DNA from 2 places in the Fictibacillus sp. WQ 8-8 genome. Region 1 is predicted to be linked to the other one. Evidence: a T-box and tRNA genes for the amino acid it is inferred to sense, from the RefSeq annotation. Region 1 holds a T-box; the other holds one or more tRNA genes.
The links. A T-box is a leader RNA that pairs with one kind of tRNA and senses whether it is charged. The one in region 1 lies ahead of M1K46_RS14710 (glycine--tRNA ligase), so its partner is inferred to be a tRNA-Gly.
Positions count from the first base shown of each region.

Region 2: it has a tRNA-Gly gene. The T-box ahead of M1K46_RS14710 (glycine--tRNA ligase) is inferred to sense a tRNA for this amino acid. The anticodon was not compared.

Region 1 is NZ_JAMXKG010000006.1:99,207-107,621, forward strand. It holds gene M1K46_RS14710 (glycine--tRNA ligase) at 1-1,175, opposite strand, end outside; T-box leader at 1,250-1,429, opposite strand; gene M1K46_RS14715 (hypothetical protein) at 1,673-2,065, opposite strand; gene M1K46_RS14720 (DUF1206 domain-containing protein) at 2,213-3,067, shown strand; gene M1K46_RS14725 (penicillin acylase family protein) at 3,106-5,511, opposite strand; gene M1K46_RS14730 (GDSL-type esterase/lipase family protein) at 5,666-6,496, shown strand; gene M1K46_RS14735 (diphthine--ammonia ligase) at 6,535-7,206, opposite strand; gene M1K46_RS14740 (CPBP family intramembrane glutamic endopeptidase) at 7,291-8,028, shown strand; gene M1K46_RS14745 (hypothetical protein) at 8,209-8,415, opposite strand, start outside.
Region 2 is NZ_JAMXKG010000017.1:168-16,005, reverse strand. It holds gene M1K46_RS22170 (PTS sugar transporter subunit IIA) at 1-321, opposite strand, end outside; gene M1K46_RS22165 (BglG family transcription antiterminator) at 323-2,443, opposite strand; gene M1K46_RS22160 (PTS mannitol-specific transporter subunit IIBC) at 2,615-4,432, opposite strand; gene M1K46_RS22155 (hypothetical protein) at 4,520-4,666, opposite strand; gene M1K46_RS22150 (hypothetical protein) at 4,905-5,195, shown strand; gene glmS (glutamine--fructose-6-phosphate transaminase (isomerizing)) at 5,935-7,737, opposite strand; gene glmM (phosphoglucosamine mutase) at 8,206-9,546, opposite strand; gene M1K46_RS22135 (CdaR family protein) at 9,550-10,971, opposite strand; gene cdaA (diadenylate cyclase CdaA) at 10,955-11,785, opposite strand; gene M1K46_RS22125 (anti-sigma factor family protein) at 12,012-12,629, opposite strand; gene sigW (RNA polymerase sigma factor SigW) at 12,635-13,210, opposite strand; gene M1K46_RS22115 (aspartyl-phosphate phosphatase Spo0E family protein) at 13,423-13,590, shown strand; gene rocF (arginase) at 13,617-14,519, opposite strand; tRNA gene M1K46_RS22105 (tRNA-Ala) at 14,768-14,843, opposite strand; tRNA gene M1K46_RS22100 (tRNA-Gly) at 14,848-14,921, opposite strand; tRNA gene M1K46_RS22095 (tRNA-Lys) at 14,971-15,046, opposite strand; tRNA gene M1K46_RS22090 (tRNA-Tyr) at 15,078-15,161, opposite strand; tRNA gene M1K46_RS22085 (tRNA-Thr) at 15,199-15,274, opposite strand; tRNA gene M1K46_RS22080 (tRNA-Val) at 15,294-15,369, opposite strand; tRNA gene M1K46_RS22075 (tRNA-Glu) at 15,405-15,479, opposite strand; tRNA gene M1K46_RS22070 (tRNA-Thr) at 15,483-15,558, opposite strand; tRNA gene M1K46_RS22065 (tRNA-Asn) at 15,560-15,634, opposite strand; rRNA gene rrf (5S ribosomal RNA) at 15,674-15,789, opposite strand.

The DNA of each region.
Region 1 (8,415 bases):
CTGGCAAGACCGGCAAATACTTCTCTTGCTTCTTCAGAAAGCTTTTTCGATAAAGGAAGCACTGCTGCTTTAAACGGCGCAAGAGCTGGATGCAAGTGAAGAACAGCCCTTGTATCTCCGCCTTCAAGCTCTTCCTCTTCAAACGCGTCGATCAAGAACGCAAGTGTTACACGGTCTGCGCCAAGTGAAGGCTCGATGCAATAAGGGATGTAACGGTCATTCGTTTCTTGATCGATATAGTTAAAGTCTTCACCAGAGTGCTCGCTGTGGCGCTTAAGGTCAAAATCAGTACGGGATGCGATGCCCCAAAGCTCTCCCCAGCCAAACGGGAACTGGTATTCAAAATCTGTCGTAGCGTTGCTGTAGTGGGAAAGCTCTTCGGATTCATGGTCACGCAGGCGAAGCTTATCCTGTTTCATGCCAAGATTCAATAAGAAATCGTGAGCATAATGCTTCCAGAAATCAAACCATTTCAGTTCTTCGCCAGGCTTGCAGAAGAACTCTAGCTCCATCTGTTCGAACTCACGGGTACGGAACGTGAAGTTACCAGGTGTGATCTCGTTACGGAAGCTTTTGCCGACCTGAGCGATCCCGAACGGCAATTTCTTTCTCATCGTACGCTGCACGTTTTTAAAGTTTACAAAGATCCCTTGTGCTGTTTCGGGACGAAGAAAGATTTCGTTCGTGCTGGATTCCGTTACACCCTGGAACGTTTTAAACATCAGGTTAAACTGGCGGATAGATGTAAAGTCGTGCGCATCACAATCCGGACATGCGATGTTATGCTCTTCAATCAACTTTTCCATTTCATCGAAAGAAAGCCCGTCAACAATCTTCTCGATTCCTTTTTCAGCAAGTGCATCTTCAATCAATTTATCGGCACGGTGTCTCGCTTTACATTGCTTACAGTCGATCATTGGATCATTGAAGTTTCCGATGTGTCCAGATGCTACCCATGTTTGCGGGTTCATGAGAATCGCTGAATCCAAACCAACATTGTATGGAGATTCCTGAACAAACTTTTTCCACCAAGCTTTTTTCACGTTGTTCTTCAGTTCAACGCCGAGCGGGCCATAATCCCACGTATTGGACAAGCCTCCGTAAATTTCTGAACCCGGAAAAATAAATCCACGCTGTTTTGCCATGTTGACGATCTGTTCCATTGTCACACTCATGACCATCTCTCCTTTTTTAGTAAATGCTAATTAAATCAACCAAAAAAGCCCTCATCCATAGACAAATATCCTTGTCCAGGGACGAGAGCTTATACTCACGCGGTTCCACCCTAATTGATGCTAAAAAAAGCATCCGCTTTGGTCAATTAATCGCTCGAGACTGCCGTTTCTCTGAACTTTTGTCCGGGCTTCCACCACCCCCGGATCGCTTTTCAAAAGCACCTCAGATACTATTCGTCTGTCATAGCTTTACATGTTTAGATTATGGGGAAAATAGTACAATTTTTCAGCGGCATTGTCAAGTTTTTTCAGCCAGTTGGCCCTTTCCCCTATTATAAGCCAGAAGTTTCCGGTTCATTCAAGAGGATTGAAGGGTGTTTACTGTGGGTGTTTTACATGCCGATGTTTCGGATTCACATGCCAATCTCACTCAATTACAGGCCAATTTCTCAGACAGCACTTCACGTTATCAGCAAAGAGTTTTTTATCTTTACTTATCAAAACCCGCCAAAGCCTCCATAGCCGCCTGGAAAGCCGCCGTATCCGCCCGGGAAACCGCCGTATCCGCCCGGAAAGCCCCCGTATCCGCCCGGGAAACCGCCATAGCCGCCAGGATATGGTGCAACCCCGCCGTACCCGTAACCGTAGCCGTAAGCGAACGGACGGGGAGCAAGGGCAAACCCTGCAATGGAACCGAGTCCAAGACCTACCAAGGCTGCACCAAGGACCGGAAAGAACCGCCCTGAACCATCGTCATGATAGGGAAGGAGATAGACATTTTCTGTATCAACGCTTTGGATGGAGCCTCTATAGACACTCCCGTCATGGGTGGTAATTTCAACGTCTTGCCCAATATGCTGACAGCAAAGACCGTAATATTGTTCCTTCAAAAGTAAACCTCCTCTTTACCCTGATTACACTACTTACCCTGCATCTTATGCAAATTGTGGAAAACGGGTGTGGACAGCAGTCTGCCCGTTTCAACTATTGGAGCAAATGGGTATATAGAAGATAGAAACCTTGAAAGGGGCTCCTTTATGGAAAAAGATTTGTCACAGCACAAAGAACATGCCCAAAGAAAAGCAGAAGAATATAAAGATGAAGCTGCACCATGGATCGTCCGGATGGCCCGCCTAGGCCATTTCTCAAAAGGAGCCGTTTATATTGTCATTGGAATACTTGCCGTAATGACAGCATTCGGTTTGCAAGGTAAATTAACCACTTCCTCAGGTGCCCTCTACACCATTGCCAAGCAGCCCTTTGGCTCTGTCATGCTCGCTGCGCTGGCTGTAGGACTTGCAGGCTATGCACTGTGGCAAGTCATCATGACGGTCTTTGACCCCGAGCATAAAGGAAATGACGCAAAAGGATGGATGGCGCGAATCAGTTATCTCATCATCGCTGCTATATATTTCAGTCTATGTGTAAGTGCAATCAAAATAATCTTCAGAGCGAGTGCCAACTCGTCAAGTCAAAAATACCAGACCTTATCCGCAAAAGCGCTGGCACAGCCCTTCGGACAAACAATCATTGCGGTTATTGGTGCTGTATTTATCGGTATAGGGGTTTATAACTTCTACAAGGCCTATACGGAAAAATTCAAAAAAGGGCTTAAACGTCATGAGATGAATCAAAAAGAATGGAAGACCGCACGTTATATCGGGAAGTTCGGACTTTTTGCACATGGTGTAGTATTCGCCATCATCGGCATCTTTTTAATCAGAACAGCCATTCAGGCAGATCCAGATGAAACAAAGGGGCTGGATGGTGCTCTGGCTGAACTTGTAAAGCAGCCGTTCGGTCCAGTGCTCCTTACTATCGTCGCTCTCGGACTGGTCGCTTATGGCGCCTACTTGCTCTTTGAAGCGAAGTACCGAAGACTCGATCCTTAATGATAAAACAGCCTCGTCCCTTTTGGACGAGGCTGTTTTCATTTACCAGGCTTTAAAACTAGTTTTTCTCCGTTTTTGAAGCTGGATTCATTCGTTTCCGTTACATGATAGCGGCCTGTAGTCCAATCTTCAATCTGGTTATCATACCACTTGCTGAGGACATGTCCTGACTGTCCTGGACCGACGACATTGTAGGTTTTCGTCAAGTCTGCAAGATCAACAACCGTTCTCCAGGCAGCTCCATGGTTCACTTTCCCTGTAAGAGAATCCCAGCCTGCAGCACCTACTGTTACCCTGCTTCCTCCCATCGGCGTTTCTTTTGGATTAAACAGCAGGTTCAGCGGCTTTATCGCTGATAGAGGATGATCAAACGGCAATGTATGATACGTTCCCCACTTCCACTTATCGGGATTTTCACCCTGCAGCTTCTCCACCTTTTTAACCGTTCTGCTGAAGGAGATTGTTGCGGCTTTGTCCAGCCCCCCTGCCTCTTTGATCCAGGGACCTTCCTTACCCTCGGCCGCATGACGGATCAGTTCATCCACGACTTGAGCCTTGCCGTCAAACAACGGCATCATCTTTTCATCAATCTTTTTTTCAAAGAGAACATCGCTGAACTCTGGCATCCATAAGTTGAACAGCAGGGGTGCAGCAAGATTTTTGTCATCTTCATGATTCCAGTCTTTCAATAGTTTTACCGCTTTTCTGCCGTTTGTTCCAAGGTCTGCAGTCTTCAAATGGGAGAGAAGGATCGGCAGCATTTCTTCTGCCTGAAGATTTTTCCTGTCGAACTGCAGCTTCTGCATATCTTTTAAGGATAGCTTTTCTTTGGCTGACAGAACATCTTTTATTCGCTGCTCCCGGTAAGGCTGGGCCCATGAATCAGTAATGTGGTACGGGTAGTCGTCACCGATCACTTTATTATTTGCCGTTGCAATAAATCCTTCTTTTGGGTTCACGGCCATCGGGAGCTTATCCCAAGGAATATAACCCTTCCATTCATATTTCTTTTCCCAGCCCGGTACAGGGACAGAAGCATATTTCTCTTTACGGATCGGAATCAGTCCATTGGCGCGATAGGCAATTGTTCCGTCTTTAGATGCGAAGACAAAGTTCTGGGCCGGTGTATGAAAATAAGTCAGCGCCTTTTTAAACTCATTCCAGTTCTTTGCTTTATTAAACATCAGTACAGCCTGAAGTTCCGTTGAGGGCTCAAGTGCCGTCCATCTCATGGAAAGCGCCGTATTCTTTTGCTTGTCATAAGCAAATTCGGACATGATCGGACCGTGACGGGTAATCGTGACTTTGTAAGGAAGGGTCTTTTGATCTTTCACTTTTATATTTTCTGTGATGATTTTGGCTTTCTCCCATTTTCCTTCATACAGAAATTCATCCGGATGATCGGAATTTCTTTTTTCAATGTAAAGGTCCTGAACATCGGGTCCTACATTTGTGACTCCCCAGGCAATCTGTGTGTTCCGGCCAACGATAATTCCCGGAACCCCCGCAAATATGACACCGCTTACATTCATGCCGGGTGCTTTTAAATGGCTTTCGTACCAGATCGATGGCGTGCTCAATCCAAGATGAGGATCGTCTGCAAGATACGGCAGACCAGATTTTGTTTCGGTTCCGGCCACCACCCAATCATTCGAACCGTTGAATTCATTAGGAATGACCGCTTTAGCGAGGCTGCTCTTAATATCCACCTTTGCTTTGCTTGCGATATCAATGATCTCTGCTCCGCCCTTTGGATAAGAAGGGAAAAGATCAAGTGCGCTGCCCTTTGGGAAATTCTGCAGCAAGTAATGCCTGAATGCCTGTCCTTCCCAATGTCCGCCAAGATCAAAGGCCATATATTTTCCAATGGTCAATGAATCGACGGGCGTCCATTTCTTTGGCTTGTACCCCACCATCAAAAATTCGATCGGAAGTGAATTGTTCTTTTCGGCATCCCTTAAGTAGGCGTTCACGCCATCCGCGTACCATTGCAGCACTTGCTTCGCTTCAGAAGAATACAGTTCATACGATGCCTCTGCGGCTCTTCGTAAACCAAGCGTCCTGAAATAACGGTCCTTTTCCACCGTTTTCTCACCGATTACTTCGCTTAATTGTCCTGACGCCTGGCGCCTGCTCAAATCCATTTGAAACATCCTGTCCTGAGCCGTAACGTATCCTTGGGCAGTATATAAATCTTTTAAACTGCCAGCCTTGATATGAGGTACACCGTTCTTGTCACGGACAGCTACTGCCGTTCCGGAAAGTGATGGAACGGTTTTTGTACCGCTCACAACTGGAAGGCTCTTTCTTAGTATCCAATAGGCAGCCGATCCCGAAATGGCAGTAACGAGAAGCAGTCCTGCCAGCATAATCACGGCCACTCTTTTCCATTTTTTCTTTTTCGGTATCTGTTTTTCAATTTGAATAGCTGTTTCCACCTGTATTCCCCCTCTTTCTTTATGGCTTCTTTACTCTTGTCTTTTTTCCTTCTCCTGTAAAATCCAATTTTAAGAAATCTCATATGCCCTACAAAAGTTTATATATTTGATAGAAGAAGTAATGATGGTTTAAAATGGTTACTTTGAAAGGGGGAGCCGTATGAAAAAATGGATATGGCTGACGCTCATCCTTTTTGCATTATGTACGCTGGCTGCTGGAGGGTGGTATTACTATCCCCAGTTTAAGATAGATCGCCTGAAGGCACAGAATGCCGCAGTCACTGAATCCGCCGGGACGAAATCCCATTCGGCTGATGTTTCTTATATTCAGCATTTAAAAACCTTGCCTGCAAAAGAGATTCATCATCTAGCTTTGGGAGATTCGGTCATTCAGGGCCGAGGTTCTAATCAAGGCGGTTTTATTAAAATAGCCAGCAGTAATCTGGCTGTCCTTACGTCTAAAAAAGTGCAGCTAGATAATCAGGGAATTTCAGGAGCAACCAGCCGTGATCTGCTTAAACACATCTCATCCCCAGGTATGTCGGACCGGATAAAATCTGCGGATATTATTACGATCAATATCGGGGGCAACGATCTGGTGAAGCTTGCTTTAAAGGAAGGGCCTGTCCAGGCACTTCAGGATTATCAAAACGTGAAATCTGCTTATGAAGAAAATTTAAATAAGATATTTTCATTAATTCGAAAAGAGAATCCTGATGCTATTCTCGTATACAATGAATTGTATAACGCTGTGGACTCGGGAGAATCCTTTTATCCGGCAACTAAAAAATTGCTGAATGACTGGAATCTGATTGCCTATGAAACAACAGCCAAATATAAACCATCTGTTGTGATACCGAGCAGCGAAGTGCTTAAGCCCGAAAACAGGAAAGAATGGATTTATGATTCTATTCATCCCAACGACAAAGGCCACGAACTGATTGCGGAGCAGATGATTAAAACACTTAAAGCTCCTTATAAGAAAAAATAAAAGGCATTGTCCCGGCAGAGGACAATGCCTTTTCATCTTTATTCAGCGAGCATAAAGTCACGATAAACAAAATTGCCGTCTCTAACCGTCTCACTTCCCTGAACCACTTCAATCTTTTGCCTGAACAATGGCCCCCCAATTACAAGAGTATGGAATTCTCCGTTTTCTCCGCATGGATCTACGTTCTCGGGTAAATCCGTTCTCCAGTCGCCGTTGATCTCACGGCCCAGAAAATCTTCATCCAGCTTCGTTCGATCAAGAGTAGTAACGACGGTCCGATATCCCAACGCGAGAAATTCGTCGATGAGATCCTCTGACTTTGCGCCCCACAGAGGGAAAACAGCTTCCATTCCAGCCAGTTTTAATTTGGCCTCCCTGTACTCTCTGATGTCAGCAAGAAAAATGTCTCCAAACATCACGTGCTGAATGCCGGCTTGGCTCACCTTGTCCATTTCTTCCCGCATCCGCTCCTCGTAGATCTCATTCGTGCATACTTTTGGAATTCTAACTTTACGGACAGGAAAGCCAAGCGCGTTTGCCTGCGCATCAAGAATTTCCTCCCGAATGCCGTGTATGCTCGTCCTTTTAAAATCCTCATTGACTGTCGTCAACAAAGAATCGATTTCATATTCCTTTGATTCCAGCAATTTATGAAGAGCCAGCATGGAATCTTTGCCCCCGCTGAATGAAACTACAATTTTTTTTGTCATCGTCTCACTTCCTTTTGTATCCTAATTTTGGTGTAATTGAAATAGATGGTCTACATATGATTATAAAGCAATGAGGAGGAGAGAATGGAAGAACATTTGGAGTATACAGAAGAAATACCTCAGCCATTGGTGAAGAAGAAACGTGCCTATCCGGTGACCTGGGGAGGATTCATCGGCTTTTTTGGTGCTTACCTTGGATTCATCATCTTGTTTTCATTGCTGACCGGCATGTTTTACGCGCTCGCAGCTGTCATTTTTGGTTTTTCCATGGCTGGATTTGAAAAAAGCCCTGTCTTCTTGCTGATTGATGCTTTAACGTTCACTGCAGTCATGCTCGTCTTTAAGCGCACCCGTCAATTTATGTTCCAGAAACTAACGCTGGGTGCCCTGAAAAAGAAGAGAACCTACTTCTTGATGGCTTGGGCTCTCATCATTTGCCAGGTATCACAATATCTTATTTTTGAGGTGCTTCATCTCGAAGATCCCGGATCAAACGGAGATGACCGCCTTTTTACAAGCGGGATTGGTATCGCAGGTATCGTTATTGTTATTTTTTGCGCCTGCATTGCTGCACCTGTAACTGAAGAATTGGTCTTCCGGGGATTTCTGTTCCGTTTCTTTCATGAGAGATATCATTTTATTGCGGGGCTGGTTGTTTCTTCTGCTGTCTTTGGCTCTTTGCATATCGGTTATCCGCTGGCTGCCGGTATCATGGGCATAGTTTTTGCTATGCTGTTCTACTTTACTAAATCTCTCGTTCCCGGCATGCTTGTCCATGCTCTATGGAATACGTATGTCTCCATTGTCGAGCTTCTTTCTTAATTGTATTTAGCAAAAAAATAGAGGCACCTTTGTAAAGGTGCCTCATATGTATAGGGGATTTATATTATCTCACCTTTAAATCTTATTGATAAGCATCAAGAGACTTGCGACTTGGTGCCTATTTTTGCTTCTTCATGGCATTACAGCCTTCAGTCAGACGATATAACTAAGACCTTTACGCTAGCCCCATAATCCTTTAACCAGCTGATCGCCTTTTATGAATCCGTTAATCCCGTTCTTCTCAAGCAGATAATCCACAACCTCCTGCCGATCCATCCCTAGAGTCTCCAGCCCTTTGGCGATCGTCTTAAGGTAAGCAAAGGAAGGAGGCACAAACTCTTCTTCCCCCATATCATGGTTGGATGTAAACGTGAAAATCGGCTTGCC
Region 2 (15,838 bases), on a different contig from region 1:
ATGCTCGTCGCCTTTTCCGGCAATTCCAATCAGCAGTTTCACTTCATTTCCAGGTCCAAATTCCACTCCGCCCGGCACTTGGATAATAGCAATCCCTGACTCCTTGACCGCTTGCTTTGCATCCTCCGTACCATGCGGGATGGCCACAAAGTTCCCCATATACGTAGAGGTCAGCTGCTCCCTCTCCAGCATTTTTTCAATGTATTGCGGTTCAACATATCCATTTTCCACTAACAGGTTTCCGGTTAATCGGATCGCATTTTCCTTGCTCTCCACTTCCGCATTTAATAGGATGTTTTCTTTCGTTAACACTGATGACATATTATCCTCTCCTTAATTCTGTTAGTTTTTCTTTATAAAACTGATCAAACTTTTCCGCCAGATAGGCCGATAGTTTCTGTTCATCCTTTGATTCGAACAGCGCAATGCTTTGTTCGTTTTCAATAATAATGGAACTGATAAAGCTGAGTACCTCTAATCCCTGGCTTGAATACTCGCTGGGCGCAAGCAGAAGCAGTATATTGTCAGCTTCAATGACAGTCTGATCCATGGCGGGCACCCTGACGGCATCTTCCAGCCCATAAATGGTAAAGGAAGGTTTAACGACCTCATCACTGCGTGCATGGTAAAGCACAAGCTCGGTATTCGGTATCCCAAGTCCGCCCAGTTTTTCACGTTCAAACAGTGCAGCAGCAACCTGTTCGCTGCTATGCAGGGCACCTGCTGCAGCCAGAGCTTCACAGGCTTCCTTTAGGATGAGCTCAACGCCTTTCCGGCCATGGACAGGGGTCAGTTTAAATCCTTGTAAGAGGTCCACGATGGCATCGGTATACTTCTTGATGCTCTCCAGCCCTTCCAAAAACTGTTTAGGATCTTTTTCCCCCGTGCTGGTTTCGAGCAAAGCCGAACGCTTCTCTTCTGAATGTGCTCCGGCTGTCTCTGCGATGTATTGCTTAACCTTCTGCAGTTCCTCCTCATTAGGGATGGGGCTGATGACAATATACGGAGAATGATAATCCGGCAGATGTATCGTAGAAATGACAAGATCATACTCTTCCGTGTCCATCTCATTCAATTCAAAGAGTGATACATTTTTCAGTTCCTTAATTTCAGGTATTTCCCGTTTCAGTCGAGTCGCAAGCATTTTGGACGTCCCAATACCCGTAGAACAGATCACTAAAGCTTTCAATCGTTCAGCATGGCGCCCGTTCATCAAAGCGGAACCAAAATGCATGACAAGATAGGCCACTTCCTCATCTGGAATATGCAAATCCGGAAAAATAGCTGCGGCCCCATCCTGTACGATGTGAAAGAGATCTTCATAATCTTTTTTAATCTTGGGCATGAGCGGGTTAGAGATCCCCATGTTTTGCTTGATCCGGTACAGCGCCGGTTTTAAATGCGTAACTAGCCCCTGAAAGAGCGATGCGTTCCCTAAAAGTTCAATACCGGTCTTTTCACCGACAAACATCATCAGGCTTTTCGCTTTTAAAGCCGTTTGAAAACTCGACTCCTCCAGCAAGTATCCTTTGTCCTGCCTAAGCTTGGCACCTTGCAGATGCATCGTAATATAGCCTACCTCTGCTTCAGGTATGTCGGCATGAATGACCTTCTTCAGCTTTTCAATAATTTTTTCAGCTGCCTTATATTCCGGTGCAGTCTTTAACGTCTCCAGAAAAGCCTCGTCCATATTGATGTTTTCTCCCTGCAGAATTCGTTCGATGGCCAGTGTCAGATGGACGACCAGGCCGATATACGCACTGTCTGCAATGGGATAGGGAAGCTCTTCATTCACTTCTTCGATCGCTTTCTCTACCGTCAATAGCCGGTTCTTTTCAACGAGTCCCAATAACCGCTCAGAAATGGAATCAGCCGTATGAAGAGATTTTTTCTGGATATTTTCTTTTACGAGTGATAAGAATTCAGTTTCGTTAAGATTTTGCGCAATGATTTGGCTCATCGCTCTTCTTTTTGCTTTTTCGTCCCCTGTAATTTCTACCCCGTATCCTCTTTTTCTAACAAGGGTCAGATCAAATTCAAGCAGACGGCTTTCTAATTTTGTTAAATCATTGCTGATCGTAGCGATGGTCACGTTTAAATCATGAGCCAGTGAGACAAGCTTAACCGGTTCCTTCGCTTCCAGAAGGGAACAAAAAATCATGGTCTGCCGCTCTTCAGGCGTGTACTCGTTATACGATAAATGAAACAGCGCCAGCTTCAGTTCTTCCATTCTCTGTTCGTCCCCGATGATCTGTATACCCACTCCTGATTTTTTGATCAGCTCCAGTTCATACTCTTTTAGCGTATTTTCAAGTTCTTTTAGATCACGGTGGATCGTCCGGGTACTCACATCAATTTCATCCGCAAGATCCTTGACCGTCATCTCTTCTTTTTTAGATAATAAGATTTCAAATATCAGTCGTTCTCTTGCCGATATATACATGTTCTTCACTCCACGTTAATGACAATATTTAATTTGTATACCCTTAATTAAATAATAAAGCCCCGCCGTTCCTTAATACAACGAAATGAAAAGCCGATTTCGTCATCATCATTGTTGCCATGATTTAAAAAGTATAGAAAAAGTCCGATTCCTGGGAACCGGACTTTTCGATCAGTGCAGGCTTTTGGCTGCTTTTAACTTCTCAAGCAGTTCTTCATATTTCGGTGAGTTTAAAAAGTTCTCAACTGAAATATGTTTTGCGCCCGGTAGTTTAGCTTTTGCACGATCGGTTAAATCTTTGTGGGTGATGACCAAGTCTGCATCAGCGGGCAGATTGGTAATCGAAGTATTGGACACGGAAACATCCAGCCCTGCTTTTTGAACTTTATTTTTGAGTATAGAAGCTCCCATCGCACTCGAACCCATACCCGCATCACAGGCAAAGATAATTTTCGAAACGTCTTCATACTCGTTTTCTGCGATTGGCATACCTTCAGGCTCGGCAGATGCTGTTGTACCTTTGCTTTCTACTAACTCATTCAGCAGTTTTTCATATTTAGGACTGTTCAAGAAATTTTCTACTGAAATGTGTTCGGCATTCGGCAGTTTTGCTTTCGCCCGGTCTGTTAAATCTTTATGCGTAATGACGATATCTGCATCAGCGGGAATATTCGTAATCGATGTATTATACACCGATACATCCAGTCCCGCTTTTCGTGCTTTGTTTTTTAAGATTGAGGCGCCCATTGCACTTGAACCCATACCTGCATCACAAGCGAAAATAATCTTTTGAACGTCGGCACGGCTTTTTTCTACAGCGATGTGGTGCCTGGCACCACCAGACGTTTGTTGCGCTTGCGTTTCTTTCGGTTGGACAAGTGATGAAGCACGGCTTTCTTTTCCTTTAAGTGCAGATGTTTTTTCTGTCGCTTTTGTCAAATCATCTTCATCTGTTTGTTTGGAAGATTTTAAGATGACAGAAGAAATCAAGAAGGATACGGCTGCCGCAACCAGAACTCCAGCTATGACCCCAAGGTAGTGTCCTCTCGGTGTCATGGCAATAAGAGCAAAGATACTTCCTGGTGACGGAGCGGCTACCAATCCTGCGTCAAACAGCAAGAAAGTGAATACACCGGAAGCACCGCCTCCGATTACCGCTAAAAGAAGTAACGGTCTCATCAGAATATACGGGAAGTAGATCTCATGAATCCCGCCAAGGAAATGGATAATGGCAGCCCCTGGTGCCGATTGTTTCGACATTCCTTTTCCAAAAAGGATGTAAGCCAATAGGACACCCAGCCCTGGTCCCGGATTGGATTCCAACAAGAACAGAATGGATTTTCCTGCTTTGGTGGCTTGCTCAATTCCCAGCGGGCTTAAGATCCCATGGTTAATGGCATTGTTTAAGAATAACACTTTTGCTGGTTCGATAAAGATGCTGGCCAGCGGCAGCAAGTGTGCGTCTACAATAGCCTGTACTCCTGCAGCAAGCGTTTTGTTTAACGTTAATACAACCGGTCCAATTCCTTTGTAGGCAATAATCGTTAAAATTCCGGCAATAATCCCGGCGGAAAAGTTATTCACGAGCATCTCGAAGCCGGATTTCACTTTTCCTTCAATCATCTTGTCAAACTTCTTAATGGCATACCCGCCAAGAGGCCCCATAATCATGGCACCTAGAAGCATTGGAATGTCAGCTCCGACAATAACCCCCATCGTTGCCGTGGCACCAACGACACCGCCTCGCAGGTCATAAACGATGCGTCCGCCTGAAAATCCGATAAGCAGCGGCAGCAAGTAAGTGATCATCGGGCTAACCAGTTTTGCCATATCTTCATTTGGAAGCCATCCTGTAGGAATGAATAATGCCGTGATGATTCCCCAGGCGATGAACGCCCCTATGTTTGGCATGATCATACCGCTCAAATAGCTGCCAAACCGCTGTATTTTTACTTTAGCGCCTGTCTTTGTCTGTTCAGAACTTGCCATATCAATCGAAACCCCTTTCCTATTTGGTACTATTCGTACAATCTATAGGTCTTATGCTCTAATAATAAAGCGTTTACACACCATACTTCAATTAAAAGAAAAGGGCATTTTGTCACCATACTTGTTGTCATGTTTAAAACATAAAAAAAGCTGCCATCCATAAATACCATCTGGAAAGCCTTCTTCAAAATCTAAAATTTCTTTACGTAGCTTGTCCTTGTCCTTTTTCTTCATTAGACTCACCTCCTGAAACAATTACCTTTGGCTCATTTTCGTGATTATTTATGCCTCTTGTTCTATAAACTCGCGGAGCTTAAACACACCTTCAAATAACATCTCAGCACTATTCTGATCAAATAATATCTATATATATTGGTGCTGGTTAAAATTACAAAGGATTTGACCAACAGCAATTCATCCTGAGGCAGCGAATGATTATAGGGAAAATCTACATAAAGGAGTTGGTGTAGGAGTGTACGCTGCAGGAGTAATTGACGAAGCAAAAATCCCTTCATTTAAGACTCATGAACAGGCAAAGTTATGGTTTAAAGAAAAGTATGGCGATGCTTTTCAGCTCTCAAATGTTGAGCCGATCGATGGCCAGCAATGCTATTCCTATGTGCTGATCTTAGATGTGCACACTTACATACGTGGACAGGCTGATTTAAAAGAGCATGGAATAATGAAAGATGCACTGAAATATTTAAGTAGCCATCAATCTATTTATATTACGGATGATGGAAGCGTTCACTTCGTTAATTAAATGATAATTGTGAACGATTCATATGTATTTAGATGTTATTTCAGTTATAATTAATTTTAAGCCACTTTAAACTTGTTCACCGACGGGTTTAATTTGAAGACACCATTTATAAAAAAGAATTGAGAATTGTCGATAACCACAAAGAAGTACATAGGATTAAGTTGTCTGATTTAGTTGATGTAAAAATAACTTGAAATAATTACTACAAAAAAAGGGGCTGTCCTGAAAGTCGAAAATTGACCTTCAGCAGCTCCTTTTTGGCTTGAAAATCTTCAATGAAAAGTTGATTGAAGTGGAAGGTGCGAGACTCCTGCGGGACTAGCGTGACAGGTGAGACTCCCGTAGGCGCTAGCGCCAAGAGGCTCACCGCACGCCCCGCGGAAAGCGAGCACCCTGGAACGGAAATCAACAGCTTACAGACTTCTTGGACAGCCAGGGTACAACTTAGTTTTAAAAAGACATTTCTGTTGTAAGATAAAAGAGTTCTTTACTGATACTTGTCAAACTTTTTTGTTGTGCTAAACACTTGATCAAGGACATAGCCTGCTTCATAGTGGAATGCTATAAGAGTGAAATATCCATATAATATTTCACTAAGTGCTCCATAATGAAAAAACCCCTGGAAGTTAAATTCCAAGGGAGAAAAGCACTTTATTATTCAGTAAAGGACTTCTTTATCTAGTAAAATGCTATTTTAGCGTAAAACACCAGTAAATTTCCACTGGCTTTTACTTAATACTTATTCTACTGTTACACTTTTCGCAAGGTTACGCGGCTTATCAACATCACAGTCACGGTGAAGTGCTGCATAGTAAGCAATCAATTGAAGCGGTACAACAGATACGAGCGGAGTAAGGTACTCATGTACTTCTGGAAGTACGATGCGGTCGCCTTCGTCCTTCGTCGCTTCTGTACTGATCACGCAAGTTTCTGCTCCACGGGCTGCTACTTCTTTTACATTTCCGCGGATGCTCAAGTTCACGTGTTCTTGTGTAGCTAGAGCGATAACTGGCGTTCCTTCTTCAATCAAAGCAATCGTACCATGCTTAAGTTCTCCTCCTGCAAAGCCTTCTGCTTGGATATAAGAGATTTCTTTAAGCTTTAGAGAACCTTCCAAACAAACAAAGTAATCAACCGCACGGCCGATAAAGAAGGCATTGCGTGTTACTGATAGGTATTCCTGTGCTACACGATCCATAGTTTCTTTTTGGTCTGTCAATGTTTCCATTGCGTTTGCCACAATCGCAAGCTCTTGAAGCGGATTGAAATCAAGCTCGATGCCTTTTGCACGAGCAGAATCAACGGCAAGAATAGCAAGGACAGCAATTTGCGCTGTATAAGCTTTTGTTGATGCTACTGCGATTTCAGGTCCTGCATATAGGTGAAGTGTATGGTCAGCTTCCCTTGAAAGGGTAGAGCCAGGAACGTTAGTAATCGTCAACGCTTTATGGCCAAGCTTTTTCACTTCTACCAATACCGCACGGCTGTCGGCTGTCTCTCCTGATTGAGAGATAAAGATGAACAATGGCTTCTGAGAAAGAAGCGGCATGTTATAAACGAATTCACTGGCAATATGAACCTCTACAGGGATATTGGCAATGTTTTCGATCAGCTGTTTACCTACAAGTCCTGCATTGTAGCTTGTTCCGCAAGCCACGATGTAAATGCGGTCTGCACCTTTCATCACGCTGCGAATATCGTCATCAAGCTTAAGATTGCCTTCTTCGTTTTGATACTGCTTGATGATGTTACGCATAACAAATGGCTGCTCATCAATTTCTTTCAGCATATAGTGAGGGTACGTTCCCTTTTCGATATCACTTGCATCCAATTCAGCTGTGTATGGATCACGTGCTACTTCTTTGCCGTCCAGTGTTTTGATGGTATAGGAGTCACGTGTTACGATAACGATCTCCTCATCCATCAGTTCAACGTATTGGTCTGTTTGAGAAATCATGGCCATAGCATCACTTGCTACAACGTTAAATCCTTCTCCTACGCCGACCAATAGCGGGCTTTTATTTTTACCAACATAGATGGTGTCTGAATCTTGGTTATCGACTAACGCAATCGCGTAAGAGCCTTTAATAACAGAAAGCGCGTGGCGGAATGCTTCTTCCACGTTCTCTCCTTCGCTGACAAACTTTTCAATAAGCTGTACAACAACTTCTGTATCTGTATCACTTACGAATTCAACATTCGGTAAGTATTCTCTTTTAATATTCTCATAGTTCTCAATAACACCGTTATGCACAAGCGTAAATCGCTCTGCAGTACTTTGGTGTGGGTGAGAGTTCACCTTGCTTGGCGCTCCGTGTGTTGCCCAGCGGGTATGTCCGATCCCCATTGATGTTTCAACGCCTGAGTCAACGATATCACGCAATACAGCAATTCTTCCTTTTTCTTTGAAGACTTGAACGCCGTCGTTATCAACTACAGCAATACCTGCTGAGTCATAACCGCGGTACTCTAATTTTTCCAGTCCGCGAAGCAAGATTTCTTTAGCATCCTTATTCCCTACATAACCTACAATTCCGCACATTTAATATATCCTCCCTTGGGTCAGGTATAGCCCAAAATATGGGCTGGCACCTGCCTCTGTAACAGGGGGACTGTGAGCGGGGCTCACAGCCCCACCTATGTTTGATTTATTTTGTTAGCCACTGCTTTTAATTTTGTACAGGAAGTCGCCTTGCCTGTTTTATTTAAAAGCTTACGAAAGTGACTGGTTCCGAGAGGCATCCGCCGAAAAATCGATGAACCTCTTCCTCGTCAACTATTTTCTTCCGTCCGAAAATAGTTCAGGCGCTTAGGTTAATAAATTGGCCGCTCTATCCACCTTCCCGTTTCGAAGTAAATTCAAACCTAATGATATCTTGTTTCGATTTAAGCGTCAATTGGTTGCTAAGCAGCTTAATAAATATTTAATAAAATATGCATAAGCGAACCCGCTGGTGATACGCTTATGCATAGGTTTCGTGCCTATCTTGATGAATGAGGGTGCATTTGACTAAACAAGTTCCGCCTTGACCACATCAGCTATCTGATCAGCATAGATTTGGCATTGTTCCTTCGTAGGTGCTTCGACCATGACACGCACCAACGGCTCAGTTCCCGATGGACGGACAAGTACACGCCCGTTTCCGTTCAATTCTGCTTCGACCTTCTCGATCGCAGATTGGATCGTTGTATTGCCTTCAAGCTTTGTTTTATCTACAACTCTTACGTTGATTAAAAGCTGAGGGAACTTTTTCATTTCATCCGCAAGCTCAGATAATGGCTTTTTCGTCTGCTGGACGATACTTGCTAATTGAATAGCCGATAACATGCCATCACCCGTCGTGGTATGGTCAAGGAAAATGATATGTCCTGATTGCTCTCCGCCCAGGTTATATCCGCTCTTTCTCATTTCTTCCATCACATATCGGTCGCCGACAGCAGTCTGAACCGATTTTACTTCTCTGTCTTCAAGTCCTTTATAGAATCCAAGGTTGCTCATCACAGTGGAGACGATGGTATCGTTCTTCAGTCTTCCCTGTTCTTTTAAGTAGACGGCGCAAATAAACATGATTTGGTCGCCATCCACGATGTTCCCCTTTTCATCAATCGCAATCAGACGGTCTCCGTCCCCATCAAAGGCCAGACCCATGTCTGCTCCTTTTTCCTTGACCAGTTCAGCCAATTTTTCAGGGTGTGTGGAACCTACACCATCGTTAATATTTAGACCATTTGGGCTCGTTCCCATCGTTGAGATATCGGCTTCCAGGTCAGCAAACAGATGCGGAGCCAAAGAAGATGTTGCACCGTGAGCGCAGTCGAGTGCGATATGCATACCGGAAAAATCGCCAGGGACGGTTTGTTTTAAATATTGAAGGTACTTTTGTCCGCCTTCGAAATAGTCGCCTACTGAGCCGATATCGCCGCCTGAAGGGCGCGGAAGCTCGTCTTTCTCCTGATCGAGGAGAGCTTCAATCTCTGCTTCCTGCTCATCCAAAAGCTTAAAGCCATCCGCTCCGAAAAACTTAATTCCGTTGTCAGCGACTGGGTTATGGGAAGCAGAGATCATGACACCTGCCTGAGCGCCAAGTGCCTTTGTCAAGAAAGCAACGCCAGGTGTCGAGATGACACCTAAACGCAATACTTCAGCTCCCGTAGATAAAAGGCCAGCCACCAATGCTCCTTCAAGCATATGACCAGAAATTCGTGTATCTCTGCCGATCAGTACTTTTGGTTTTTGGGTTTCCTTTGTTAATACATATCCCCCAAATCGGCCAAGTTTAAAAGCTAATTCTGGTGTAAGCTCTGTATTGGCAACTCCTCTTACCCCGTCTGTTCCAAAGTATTTTCCCATGATTTAATTCTCTCCTTCAGTAATTGATTCGGTACGATCCGATTGTCCCTCTGCCTTTGATTGAGAAAAGGTTGGGTTATTGTCCGGCTTGCTGCCGGCAGTGCCGTTATTCTCGTTATTGCTGTTCTTATCCCCGCTCTGCGATGTGGTTTGGTCAGTCTGGTTATCAGAGCCAGTCTGGGTTTCTGTGGTTTCGATTTTGATTTTCGCCGTCGTAAACTCCTTTTTCATTTGAAGGTTCTTGGAGTTTGAGGCTTTTATCGAAATCGTATGCTCGCCTGGTTTCAGCTTGCTGACATCAACATATGCCCTAATATCTGAAGCCACCAATGCATCAACTGTTTTTTTGCTGCCTGTAATGGTCACATCCATCTTTCCGCTCGCAGGAGATAAGAAGGACGCCTGCTGTTCAGGAGTCTCTCCCCTCATTTCAATAGGGATATCCTTAAAGGTCTTTGTTTTCACGTCATTCTCTACATCCACTTTTACTTGGACTTGTTTGGGATTTACAGCTTCTGTGCCTTTTGGAAGAGGCACATCAACGTCTATCGTTGAATCTTCTTTAATCTTGTCTAAATCTATGTCTACGCCGCTTACTTCACTGATTTTATCAAGGGCGGATGAAGGACCTGTTAACGTCACTTCTTTTGGATCCACAGTTATACCTGCAAGGGTAAGCCCGTCAGGAAGGTTGCCTTTTTCATTCAGGCTCAGCGGTACCGTTTTACTTGGTTTTGTAATAGGGACCGTAACATTGACAGACTTTGGATCAATCAGTACATCGAGCAGATTGCCTTGACTGTCGTAAGCCCGCAGCGGCACCCTTGATTCTACCTTATCCTTGGCATTCGAAACATCCACTGATGCCCGGATACTTGCAATATCACTGATGTAATCCTCTGGACCTGTTACATACACACTCTTCGGCGAGTAGCTAAGTTTTCCGGCTTCATAACCCTCCGGCAGCTTATTCTTGTTCTTGATATCCACAGAAATCGGGATCTGCTTCGTTTGTTTTCTGTGAAGCGTTACTTCCACTTCCTGAGGTGATGGAACGGCTCTTAACCCTTCCGGAACATTCCTGATTTTCACAGGAACTTTTTTTGTACCTGGACCCATCTTCGTAAGATCGATATAGACTTCCATTCGACGGTCTACTTTTAATGCTTTCGTCAGCAGATTGGAAGAACCCGTCAGCTTGACGTTCACCGATCGGGGCAAGTCTGTAAGTACGTATTTATTTTCATCAAAAAAAGGCGTAATGGCAACCCCGCTTACTGTTTCACTCGTCTTGGAGACGGAGGTGAACAGGGATTGCCGGTCAGATTGCTGCTGGTTTTCCATGGATAGGACGGTATAAAGCATTAATGCCAAAAGAAAAGCGATAATTTTTACAAACCAATTGCTCTTAAGGAGTTTGTCCATTTTTCTTCCCCCTCCAATTCCAGCGTGATGAGGAAGCATTTCTGCCTGATACCATTAATTCCGCATTCAATAAAACTCTCAGTGTTTCCTCATTCAGGTTGCGATGGATTTCTCCGTTCTTCGTAATCGAGATGCCACCGGTTTCTTCTGAGACAATGACAGTAATCGCATCTGTCACTTCACTTACACCGATAGCCGCTCTGTGCCTTGTACCCAGTTCTTTGGAAACAAACGGGCTTTCGGTCAACGGAAGATAACAGCCTGCCGCAACGATCTCATTCTGCCGCAAAATAACCGCTCCGTCGTGCAGAGGCGTGTTGGGCACAAAAATATTGGTCAGCAGCTCTGATGACAATTTCGAATGAATAGGAATCCCTGTTTCCACATAATCGGTAAGACCGGTTTCTCTTTCAAACGATATGATGGCCCCAATTCGGCGCTTGGCCATATAACTGGTTGACTTAACGATCGCATCAATGGAGTTTCCCATCTCCTCTTCGTCAGCTAAACCAGATCGGGAAAACAGTTTTCCCCTGCCGAGCTGCTCCAGCGCTCTCCTTAATTCAGGCTGGAAAATAATAATAATGGCCAATAATCCATATGTAATGGCTTTATCCATCAGCCAGCCCATTGTCCGCAGTTCAAAGAAACTGCTCGCAAGCCATACAGCTACAATGACCACAATTCCTTTTAAAAGCTGTACCGCCTTGGTTCCTCTTATCAGCATTATTAATTTATAAAAAACATAGGTAACCAGCAAAATATCAACGATCTGGCTGATATAGCTACCTAAACTAAAACTTCCAACAGGCAACATGACATCACTCCACTTCAGGGAACTACTCTTTCTATGTTAATGTAGTGCAACAATGATCATAATTATTCGGTATCCCTTATTATAGCATATCCCATCCGCTGCCATAAAAGTTGGAGACTGGCTGGCCGGGTGTCTTTGGCTGCGTTATAAAGTCCCGAAAAAGTAAAAAGCCAGCCATAAACAGGCGGCTTTTTAGATCTTCATATTAGTTCGATACTAAATATTATTTTTGTTCCTCTCCTGTGAAGAACATTTTAAGTTTATACCAGACCCATTCAACCACTTGATGGATTTCCTGGCTGTCACCGGTTATCTGGCCCGCGGAAGCCATATATTTTTTCCCTTTGATGACGACGACATTGCCGTCAACCTTTCCTTCCACCCTAACATCGCCATTTTCTACGACCAGGTCACCTTTGACCGTTTTTCCTTTAGGAACGATAACTGTATGCGTGGATGGCTTGATCTGAACGTTATCCGAGCCGGAGACTACTGATAGTTCATTCCCCGTACTCCAATTGGCCATGACTGAACCGAACATTAAGATTAAGAATACTGCAGCCGCAGTCAGGACTGGATAACGCCTGATCCATTGAGCCGGCATCCTTTTCTTTTTCACGGCAGGAAGCTTCTTCATTACATTCTCTGTAAAATGGTCGGGAGCAACAACAGGCGCTGATTCTTTCATGTCGGAAATGATTTCTTTCAGGGCATAATAGTGCTCTCTGCAGGCTTCGCAATTTTCCAGATGTATGTTCAGCTCTTTCTGCTCCAGCTCCGTTATATCCCTATCCAGGGCTTTATCAATCAGGCTCATATATTTTTCTGTATCACATGACATTATGTTCACCTCGATTTTGCAACCTTTTTATACACCTTTTTTAACGCTTCTCTTCCCCGATGTATCCGTGTTTTGACAGTCGGAACGGGCAAATCCATAACAGAGCTGATCTCTTCAAGCGATAGATCTTCGACATACTTTAGCAGGATCGCTGTCCTGTACTTTTCCGGAAGTTTCATGATTTCCTGCTGGAGATGATCCCGCTTCTCCTTTTCCTCCACTTCCTCTTCCGGAAGTGGATCCGCTCCTGCCACCTGGCTGTAAAGCGTTGCTCCTTCCGTTCCTGGAATTTCAGCATCCATAGAGTAATCCGGTTTCTTTTTCCGCAGTTTATCAATACACAAGTTTGTGGCGATGCGATACAGCCACGTTGAAAACTTATAGCTTCCACTGTATTTATCAATGTTTACGTAAGCGCGGACAAATGCTTCCTGAGCAAGGTCCTCCGCCTCATGGCTGTCTCCGACCATTCTGTAGCACAGCCGGTATATTTTATCTTTGTAAATTTCAACAAGACCTTCAAAAGCCTCCTGGTTTCCTGCTTTCACTTGGGTAACCAGATTATTAATTAATGAATCCATTTCAATTTTCCACCACCAGTTGCGGTTCGTATTTTTCTACGTTTAGTATTCAAAAAAGTTTCATATTCCATAAAAAATTGAGCAATTTTTATTTTAGCATGAAAACAGACAGGGATAGAGAAATGTTTTGTACAAAATTTAGAAAATGAGTTTTAATTTGGATAATTGAGGGAATAGTGGAATTAAAGATTTTTTTTAAGGAGCGTGTACACATGGACCGCAATATCCTGCTAAGAGAAATTGAAGTTTCACGGAAAAAAATGAATGAAATGTCTAAAATTATGCCTTTAATCGCTGAAGAAATTGTTGAAATCAGCCAACACATAGATGCTCTATTAAATGAATTCCAAAAAGCAAACGTAAAAAACAGCTACTCGTAATCGAGAGCTGTTTTTTTGATTTATAATTATAATAATTTTTCGCCAAATAGTGATCCCATTAGCGCCACAGCTACTGTCGCTGTCTTGTTTCTTTCGTCAAGAATTGGATTGACCTCTACAAATTCAGCTGAAGTAATAATCTGAGACTCGGCCAGCATTTCCATCGCCAAATGGCTTTCTCTGTAGCTGATTCCACCAAGAACCGGTGTACCTACACCCGGTGCGTCAAGCGGATCCAATCCATCAAGGTCAAGGCTTAAATGAACACCGTCCGTTTTTTTAGAAAGGTATTCAATCGTTTCCTCCATTACCTTGGTCATGCCGATCCGATCAATTTCATGCATCGTGTATACTTTAATACCGCGTTCTTTGATTAATTCTTTTTCTCCTTCATCCAATGAACGGGCACCGATAATAACAATATTTTCAGGCTTAACTTTTTGCTCATATCCTCCAATGCAAGTTAAGGATTCATGCCCGATTCCCAAACTTGCTGCAAGGGGCATACCATGAATGTTTCCGCTTGGTGAAGTATCAGCGGTATTCAAGTCTCCATGAGCATCATACCAGATGACGCCAAGATTTTCGTAGTGCTTGGCAATTCCAGCAAGAGAGCCGATCGCGATACTGTGGTCTCCCCCAAAGACAAGAGGAAACCGGTTTTCCTGAATGACATTAGAAACCGTGTCTGCCAGCTTTTCACTTGCAGTTGAAACTTCTTGAAGGTTCTTAAGATTGGTGTCTATTTTTTCTTCTATTGTCCCAGGCCGGGCAATCTCTATGTCCCCGAAATCCTGGACATTATAATTTATATCTTCTAAACGTTCCACAATTCCTGCATATCGAATGGCGCTTGGCCCCATGTCAACGCCGCGCCTTGTCTGCCCTAAATCCATCGGTACTCCGATGATCGTAATATCCTTCTTCATTCTGTACGGCCTCCCCTTATGCTGTGTTTCAAAAAATTCTATAAATTCATTGTAGCCTGTCTATTCGTGTTGGTTCAACTGGACAGAAATATGCATAGATATACCGATACGTAAGCGCTTTCGAGCAGGTTGATGGATAATTATTAGGACAAAAGCACCGTCCTCTTTATTGGATCAGGAATCCTTGAAGGTTTGAAAGACATAAAAAAGCCCTTAGACATTCGTCTAAGGACAGTACTTATTATGTATGGTGGAGCCTAGCGGGATCGAACCGCTGACCTCCTGCGTGCAAGGCAGGCGCTCTCCCAGCTGAGCTAAGGCCCCATAATGGAGCGGGTGATGAGAATCGAACTCACGACCAGAGCTTGGAAGGCTCTTGTTTTACCACTAAACTACACCCGCATATTATACTTTGTAACCATTGATATCATCTTTTATTCAGAAGTTCAAATGGTGAGCCATGAAGGACTCGAACCTTCGACCCTCTGATTAAAAGTCAGATGCTCTACCGACTGAGCTAATGGCTCGTGTTGTAACATAATCTGTCGGAAATAAAGATGGTGGAGGGGGACGGATTCGAACCGCCGAACCCAAAGGAGCGGATTTACAGTCCGCCGCGTTTAGCCACTTCGCTACCCCTCCACATAAAAAAAGGCTTCAGACATTACTTATAAAAAAATGGTGCCGGCTAGAGGACTTGAACCCCCAACCTACTGATTACAAGTCAGTTGCTCTACCAATTGAGCTAAACCGGCCTGCCGTTGGGATAAATAATGGTGGAGGATGACGGGTTCGAACCGCCGACCCCCTGCTTGTAAGGCAGGTGCTCTCCCAGCTGAGCTAATCCTCCGTATTAATGAATGTTATTTTCTTAACGAAAAAACTTGGTGACCCGTACGGGATTCGAACCCGTGTTACCGCCGTGAAAGGGCGGTGTCTTAACCGCTTGACCAACGGGCCGACTGGAGCTTCCAACCGGGCTCGAACCGGTGACCTCTTCCTTACCATGGAAGCACTCTACCTACTGAGCTATGGAAGCATGGCTCCACAGGTAGGACTCGAACCTACGACCGATCGGTTAACAGCCGATAGCTCTACCACTGAGCTACTGTGGAATAATAATAAAACCACATACGAGTATGTATGAAATGATAGCCTGGCAACGTCCTACTCTTACAGGGGGAAGCCCCCAACTACCATCGGCGCTGAAGAGCTTAACTTCCGTGTTCGGTATGGGAACGGGTGTGACCTCTTCGCTATCGCCACCAGACTGTCTTTCAAAGGATGTCCTATTTTCTCAAGGACAAGTTACATTTTAC